DNA from 2 places in the Clostridium tanneri genome. Region 1 is predicted to be linked to the other one. Evidence: a T-box and tRNA genes for the amino acid it is inferred to sense, from the RefSeq annotation. Region 1 holds a T-box; the other holds one or more tRNA genes.

Region 1 (4,282 bases):
GGTGGTAAAGGCAGCAACCGAAAAGTTGAGCCATATAGGCTGGTATTAAAGGAATCAAATTGGTATCTACAGGGTTACTGTGATTCCAGACAGGATTTCCGTATTTTTAAACTATCTCGTATTTCAGCCCTTAAGATTCTTGAGGATACATTTACGCCACGGGAATTTCATGGCAAGGCCTTAGGATCTTGGGACTATATAGAGAAAAACATTGTTACAATCAAGCTTTTAGTTGATGAATCCCTAAGAGATAGGATGATGGAATACTGCGGAGAAGAAAATATTCAGTCCTATGGAGATAGTAAATTAGTGGTGAACTTCCCCTTTGTGGAAGATGAATTTGGATATAATCTCTTGCTTAGTTTTGGTGATAAATGTAAATGTTTAGAGCCGACACGTGTACGAGAGGAGATTATTAGAAGGATTAAAGAGTTGTTAAGGATTTATAACTATCAGTAACATAAGAAGATTGCTGATTATATTGTTTTGATTTTTAGTAGATGCTCTACCATAAAAAATGCACCTCTAAATATTAGATTTCTATCTAACCCTGGAGGTGCACTTTATTTATTTTATAAGCTTTACAAAGCGCTTCTTTCCGATTTTCATCACATCGCTGCAAGTTAGTACTCTATCTGTATGACATGATGTCAGTTTTTCACCGTTTAACTGAACTCCATCCTGGGTTAACAATCTTATAAATTCACTTCTACTCTTTACAAAATCCATCTCCATCAGTTTAGGGATAACATCGAAAATAGTATCTTTTCCTGTTTCTATTAAGAGTTCTGGAATGTCATCAGGAATAGATTTTTTACTGAATGCTATATCATAATAGTTAACTGCTTTTGACACATCCTCTGGACTATGATAAAGTGATGTAATAATTTTAGCTAAGAGATATTTAATATCCTTAGGATTTGCACCATTATCTAGTTCTGTTTTGATTTTATCGATTTTATCAGGATGCTCATCAGTAGTTAACTCAAAATATTTAATAATAAGTTCATCAGGAACTTCCATAACCTTCTTAAACATTACCTCTGCAGGTTCGCCAACGCCGATATAATTACCAAGGCTTTTACTCATCTTTTCGACACCATCTAGGCCTTCAAGGATAGGCATAAAGATTGCAATTTGCTGCTCCTGACCTAATGTTTTCTGAAGGGTTCTGCCCATAAGAATATTAAAGGTTTGGTCTGTTCCACCTAATTCCATATCAGCTTTAAGTTCAACAGAATCATATGCCTGCATTAGAGGATAGAAAAATTCATGAATTCCTATTGGAATCTGATTTTCATATCTCTTTTGGAAATCATCTCGTTCTAAAATTCTGGCAACGGTAGTAGTAGCGGCTAACTTGATAACATCCTCAAAGTTAAGTTTAGAAAGCCATTCGCTATTAAAACGAACCTCTGTTTTTTCCGTATCAAGCACTTTAAAGATTTGCTGACAATAGGTTTTGGCATTTTCCTTTACCTGTTCATCAGTTAGAGCCACTCTGCCCTTAGACTTTCCTGTTGGATCACCAATTCTACCGGTGAAATCACCAATGATAATTACTGCACGGTGTCCTAAGTCCTGCATTTGTTTGATCTTACGGAGAACTACTGCATGCCCTAGATGAATATCCGGTGCCGAAGGGTCAAGTCCCAATTTGATAGTTAGAGGTTTGTTCTGCTCCAATGATTTTTCCAGTTTTGCAAGTAACTCTTCCTGGTTTACAAGGGTGTGTACCCCTTTGCAGATAATTCTCATCTGCTCCTTTGCTGTTAGCATATTTAACATCTCCCTGAAAATATTATTTTTAATATTAGCAAGGTCTATAAGAAGATAAAAGTAGGCAATAAAAAACTCGCCCCTTTAGAAAAAGGACGAGATAAAATTCGTGTTACCACCTTAAATTTATAAACAACTCACATTGCTTACCTTATCAAGTACGTCATCATAAGATGAGATACTTTATCACGATAACGGGTGAAGATGCTCCGTCGCAGCCTACTAAGAAAAACTATTCGGTGCGAAGCTCAAAGATGTATTCACAATCGCTAACCATGCACCTCTCATCATACGGTAACTTTCTGTTTGGTATACTGATTGCTACTAGTTCTTATCGCAGCTTTTATTTCTTATACTCCGAAATGTAGAATACCACAAATCTTCGTTATGCAGATATTAAATTATTGAAATTATACTCTATTGGTTGTAATAAGTCAATGGGGTAATAAAGAGATTCTACTAATTGATTTGGGTGTAAACTGTGACATAAATTTTTAAAAATAAATAAAAGTATGTTAGAATAAGCAGTATGAGTTTAAACTATTGAAAATCAATTGTAAGCAGGATTTTAAGAAAGGAACATTGGTAAAATATGAAACGAGAAAGACTAAATGAAATTGATATTTTGAGAGGAATAGCATTTATATTTGTTGTAGTACAGCATACCCTAGGGGGATTTTCTAATATTAAGGGACTTCCATACTCTAGCTATACAGTAATGAAGATTATGTATGTTATGGGTAAACCAGCAGTGCCTATGTTTTTGTTTATCAGTGCAGTAGCTCTTTTTTATGTAAGTTTCAACAACTTTGATTGGAAAAAGTATTATGCAAAAAGAATAAAATACATACTTATACCTTACGTTATATGGTCTGCAATAAATATGATTAAACTTGGGAATGAAGAGAGGTTTAAGGACTTTATAGTTCAGGTTATTGCAGGAAATGGAGCCTTTCATCTTTGGTATATGGGAATGGCCCTAGGACTATATCTTATATTTCCTATAATACTTTGGATTGCTAAAAGAATACATTCTTTAGATATTAAAATTAGGACAAGCATCTTTGTTCTATTACTATGTTTATATTATCAAATATCAAAGTATCAGTCAGTTATTTCTGATAACACAGCCAGGTTTATATTTGGAACGCCTACAGAAGTACAGCAGAGAATTATAAATATATCTATATTATTTTGGTTTATATACTTTGTATTAGGAGTGTACTTAGCTTTAAATTATGGGTATATTAAGAAAAAACTTGTAGAATTTAAGGTTGGTATATATGGAGCTTATGGACTGCTGTTTATATATGCTTATCTAAATGAGATAAATAAAGTGAAATATGTGAGAATACTATCCTTGTTATATATGATAGTTTCTATATTAGCATTTTACTTGATCTCGGTTAAACTTGTAGAAAAAGTTAAGGTTTATAAGTCAATGAAATTTATCGGTGATTATTCCTTTGCTTCATATATGGCACATGTTATTGTTATAAACTATGTTGCCAATGATATTATGATAAGATTCAATACTAGAAATTACCTTATAGTAGGAGTTTTAACCTTAATTATAACAGTAGTAGTAACCCCTGTTTTTATTAAGCTAATTAGTTTTATTCCTTTTTCAGAATATATAACCGGTAGCAAAGTGTCTCGTAAGAAATTCATTATAAAAGAAGAATACTCAAAAACAGCCTAGTGTTTACATAAGTTGTACATCATAATTAAAGGGAATGGATTATTAATTATTCAACTACCCTATAATAATATCTCAGGATTTGGAAAGAAAACTAATGAGAAATAATGGATATACATTCCGTTAATAATGTATAATATTAGTATAAGCTTAAAGATTATTCCAATTAGATAATAAGGGGTAGTAAAAGGCAGGTGAGATGGGATGGTTAATAGTAATATATCACTAGACTTAGGATCTGGTATTAAGATAAAGGGATTAAAATTTACTATAGATGGATACATAGTATTTAGAGATTCCGATGGTGCAACATGGACTGAATATAAACTGAAAAGTAAAGAAAATTTTCAAATACGATGGTTAATTGTTGACAAATTAAATAACCAGTATGCTGTTTATAGCGAAGAGCCCTACAGCAAAGGGTTTCTAGAAGAGAATATTAAAAGTAAGGAATATAAAGAAATAGAAAATAAGTCAGCGAAGGTAGAAGACTATAGAGGAAATGTAGATGTAGATTTAGGGGAAGAAGTATTTTACAAGGAGTACGAGGATATTACAGAAACACTGTTAATATCAGTAGAGAATTGGGGCGGACAGCAGGAGTTTTCAAAGGGGTATTATATAAAGGAAAGAGATATTGAGAAACTAGAAGAAGAACCTATTAATAAGTATAACCCGTCTATACTAAACAGTACTAAGAAAAACAAAATAGATGTAAAGCTTGTATTTATGACGATTTTTGCTCTTATAACAATAATATTAACTCTAAGGTCCTGTGTGTTAAACAACAAGGATAACAGACTA
Region 2 (4,282 bases), on a different contig from region 1:
TCCAAAGGTATATAGGTATTACCCAATGCACAAAACTGATTTATCAGATATTTTATTCCACTTTGTATTCTAAAAGGAGAGCTAGGTTCTATTCCCAAACTTCTTGCAATCTTATCCGAAGTTTTAAATCCTATTCCAGAAATCTCTTCAGTTAACACATATGGATTTTCCTTTACAATTTTTATTGAATCTGCTCCAAACCTTTTATGTATCTTTACGCACTGATTAGGTGAAACTCCATAAGTTTGAAAGAAAATCATCATATTTCTAATTTCATACTGCTTAGAATAAGATTCACATATTAATGCTATCTTTTTTTTGCCTATCCCATCTATCTCTTTCAATCTTTCTATATTATTATCCAAAATCTCTAAGGTTTTTTCTCCAAACTTTTCAACAATCTTTTTTGCAGTTACAGGTCCTATCCCGGATATTATTCCAGAGGCCAAATATTTTTCTATACCTACAGTAGAACTTGGTACAATCTCTTCACAGGATATTACCTTAAATTGCTGACCAAAATTCGGATGTAATACCCATTCCCCAGACAGTCTTAAGTTTAAGTTTTCTGATATATAAGGTATGCAACCTACTATTGTTATGTTTTCTTTTTCGGACTTAATCCTTGCTACTACATAACCATTTTCCTCATTTTGAAATATTATATCTTCTACAATACCCTGTACTTCCTGCATAAGATCTCTCCTAATTTTTTTAGTTATTTCCTATTTCTTTTCTTCATTATAATTATAACATAAACTATTCACCATTCACTGTTAATTCTTAGCTAATAAAAAGCTCTTATGCATATGCATAAGAGCTTTTTATTATAAGTATTTCTTTATATCTTCAACCTTGCTTAAAGCTTCCCATGGAACATTAACATCAGTTCTTCCGAAGTGTCCATAAGCTGCTACTTGTCTGTAAATAGGTCTTCTTAAGTCTAATTCTTTAATTATAGCTGCTGGTCTTAAATCAAATACCTTATTAACTATATCTATTATCTTGTTCTCTTCAATTTTTCCTGTTCCAAAAGTGTCTACAGTAATAGATACAGGCTTAGCAACTCCTATAGCGTAAGCTACTTGTATTTCTAGCTTATCTGCAACACCCGCAGCAACTAGGTTCTTAGCAACCCATCTTGCAGCATATGCAGCTGATCTATCAACCTTTGTTGGATCTTTTCCTGAGAAAGCTCCACCACCATGTCTACCATATCCACCATATGTGTCTACTATTATTTTTCTTCCAGTTAAACCAGCATCTCCTTGTGGTCCTCCAACAACGAATCTTCCTGTTGGGTTTATAAAATACTTAGTTGTATCGTCTAAAAGTTCAGCTGGAATTATAGGATTTATTACATGTTCTAATAAATCCTTCTCTATTTGCTCACGAGTCACTTCCGGATCATGCTGAGTAGAGATTACGATTGTGTCAACTCTAACTGGTTTGTCATTTTCATATTCTACAGTAACCTGTGTCTTTCCATCCGGTCTTAAATAAGTTAAAGTTCCATTCTTTCTTACTTCTGATAATCTTCTTGAAAGCTTATGAGCTAAGCTTATTGGCATAGGCATATATTCAGGTGTCTCATTTGTAGCAAAACCAAACATCATACCTTGGTCTCCAGCACCTATTGCTTCCATTCTATCCATTTCACCCATTTTAGATTCAAGAGCTTCATCTACTCCCATAGCTATATCAGATGATTGCTCATCTATAGAAGTAAGTACAGCACAAGTATCACAGTCAAACCCAAACTTAGCTCTTGTGTATCCTATTTCTTCTATAGTTTTTCTAACTATTCTTGGGATATCTGCATAACAATTAGTTGATATTTCTCCCATAACCATAACCATTCCAGTAGTAACTGATGTCTCACAAGCAACCCTTCCATTTGGGTCTTTTTCTAATATACTATCAAGAATAGCATCTGAAATTTGATCACAAATTTTATCTGGATGTCCTTCTGTAACTGATTCAGACGTAAATAGCCTTCTCATATTTATCCCTCCGTTTTATTATATCAAAAATAAAACCTCTTCTATTAATAAGAAGAGGTTAATAAACTTAACAACTCTCTTATCTCGCAGTCAACGCTGCAGGAATTGGCACCTTAGCATAAAGCTGGTTGCCGGGTTTCATCGGGCCCTGTCCCTCCGCCTCTCTTGATAAGAGTATTATTCATATTTTAATTATGTATTATACATTTAGTACATATTATGTTAAAAAAATAAAACACCTTTAAGTGCTTTATTTATGGTGGAGGAGGACGGATTCGAACCATCGAAGTCACTGACAACAGATTTACAGTCTGCCCCCTTTGGCCACTCGGGAACTCCTCCATATTTTTTTTTTGGTGCTGGCAGCAAGAATCGAACTCGCGACCTACTGATTACAAGTCAGTTGCTCTACCTGCTGAGCTATGCCAGCTAATTTAATTAAGTTTTTAATGGTGGGCACAACAGGGATCGAACCTGTGACCCCCTGCTTGTAAGGCAGGTGCTCTCCCAGCTGAGCTATGCGCCCTTAATTTATGGTGGAGGAGGACGGATTCGAACCATCGAAGTCACTGACAACAGATTTACAGTCTGCCCCCTTTGGCCACTCGGGAACTCCTCCATATTTTTTTGGTGCTGGCAGCAAGAATCGAACTCGCGACCTACTGATTACAAGTCAGTTGCTCTACCTGCTGAGCTATGCCAGCTAATTATTTGTTTTGTCTTTGGTTTGTTTTTCAACGCCGCTGACATGGATTATTATATAACGACACCATATTATTTTCAAATTCGATTATAGCCCCTTTAGTGAATTCTAGTTGATTTTCCTCCATGTACCTTCAATTACCTCAATATAACTCACGTAATCATTTTTTAAATGCAGATTATTTACTATTGAAATGTTGGCGAATTCACAACTAGAAATGCTTTGAAACCACCGTTGATTTATGCTTGAACTAGCCCTTTACCAAAGCAGTATCTAGAGGATTCAGCGATAAAGCTCCTATATATTTCCACTAAAATACCAGAAACTATTCTGGCGCTACTGCTCTACAATGTCCTCACCTAAAAATTTATTTGCCACATCTTTTACCTTTTCATAATCTTTATCAGATAGCCTCTGATTAAGTAGTTTTAATGCGCTTTTTATATCTTTATTGCTGCCACTAGAAAGATACTCCTTTACTTTTTCATAGTCAACAACAGACAATTTACTGGCTGTTAAGAGTATTTTTGTTTTATCAGAGCTACTTAAGTTAACCTTATCCTTTGATGATACAGTATTAAAAACAGGTATATCTTCCTTTTTTATCTCACCATTCTTATTATATCCCTTGCTTATACTAGATTTGTTATCTTTACCAAAGTTATCACTCTTATTAACCACATCTTTCTTGTCTTCTTTTCCATAATCAACTTTATCTTGACCAAAAAAGTCTATTTTATCCTCTTCTATTTGCCTAGCTAAAGAATCCATCTTAATTTTTTTATAGCTATCGCTTATAACCACTGACTCAATATTATCTTTACTTTTGAGCAACTCACTTATATCTTGATTTTCAGCTGGTTTTTTTTCATCTTCTTTACTTACCTTTTTATTATTACTGCTTTCTTCAATGGTATCTACTATTAGGTTTTTATACATATAAATTTTATCTGAACACAGCATAATAAATACACATATAATAGTTGATGAAACTATTGCTAATATTTGTACTCTCTTATTCATATAACACACCTTCCTTGCATCATATTATTATCCCACTAAATAAATTTTTTATTCTTTTTCCCTTAATATTTCATAACACATCTTCATATAAATTATTAAGGAGGTGTATCTATTGAATAAGGTAAAAGCTAACTACAAGAATCCACTAGCATATTATGAAATTGCATACTTTTTAAAAGACTATATTAACGAGGATACAATTATAGTATGTATTGGCACTGATAGATGTATAGGGGATTGTCTTGGTCCCTTAATTGGAACCTTACTTACATCTAAAAACTTTCCTCTTCCTGTATATGGTACAATTTCAGATCCAATACATGCTTTAAATATTGATAGAAAATTAGATGAAATTAAACTTCTGCACCCTCATAGTAACATAATAGGTATAGATGCATGTCTTGGTGATTCGGAGAGCATAGGAGAAATTCAGGCGAGAGACTACCCTGTACATCCCGGCAAAGGCGTTGGCAAGTCTCTACCAAATGTCGGTGAGACCTCTATCATAGGTATAGTGGACTCCAATGATAATGACGAAATATTTAATACTAGT

Evidence for each region. A T-box is a leader RNA that pairs with one kind of tRNA and senses whether it is charged. The one in region 1 lies ahead of tyrS (tyrosine--tRNA ligase), so its partner is inferred to be a tRNA-Tyr.
Region 2: it has a tRNA-Tyr gene. The T-box ahead of tyrS (tyrosine--tRNA ligase) is inferred to sense a tRNA for this amino acid. The anticodon was not compared.

The regions. Positions count from the first base shown of each region.
Region 1 is NZ_JARUJP010000015.1:76,023-80,304, reverse strand. Features, by position in the region: gene P8V03_RS13075 (helix-turn-helix transcriptional regulator) at 1-459, shown strand, start outside; gene tyrS (tyrosine--tRNA ligase) at 568-1,779, opposite strand; T-box leader at 1,868-2,126, opposite strand; gene P8V03_RS13065 (acyltransferase) at 2,372-3,481, shown strand; gene P8V03_RS13060 (DUF4178 domain-containing protein) at 3,683-4,282, shown strand, end outside.
Region 2 is NZ_JARUJP010000005.1:66,393-70,674, reverse strand. Features, by position in the region: gene recD2 (SF1B family DNA helicase RecD2) at 1-695, opposite strand, end outside; gene metK (methionine adenosyltransferase) at 828-2,003, opposite strand; SAM riboswitch class I at 2,080-2,178, opposite strand; tRNA gene P8V03_RS05855 (tRNA-Tyr) at 2,261-2,345, opposite strand; tRNA gene P8V03_RS05850 (tRNA-Thr) at 2,358-2,433, opposite strand; tRNA gene P8V03_RS05845 (tRNA-Val) at 2,454-2,529, opposite strand; tRNA gene P8V03_RS05840 (tRNA-Tyr) at 2,538-2,622, opposite strand; tRNA gene P8V03_RS05835 (tRNA-Thr) at 2,632-2,707, opposite strand; gene P8V03_RS05830 (hypothetical protein) at 3,043-3,729, opposite strand; gene yyaC (spore protease YyaC) at 3,842-4,282, shown strand, end outside.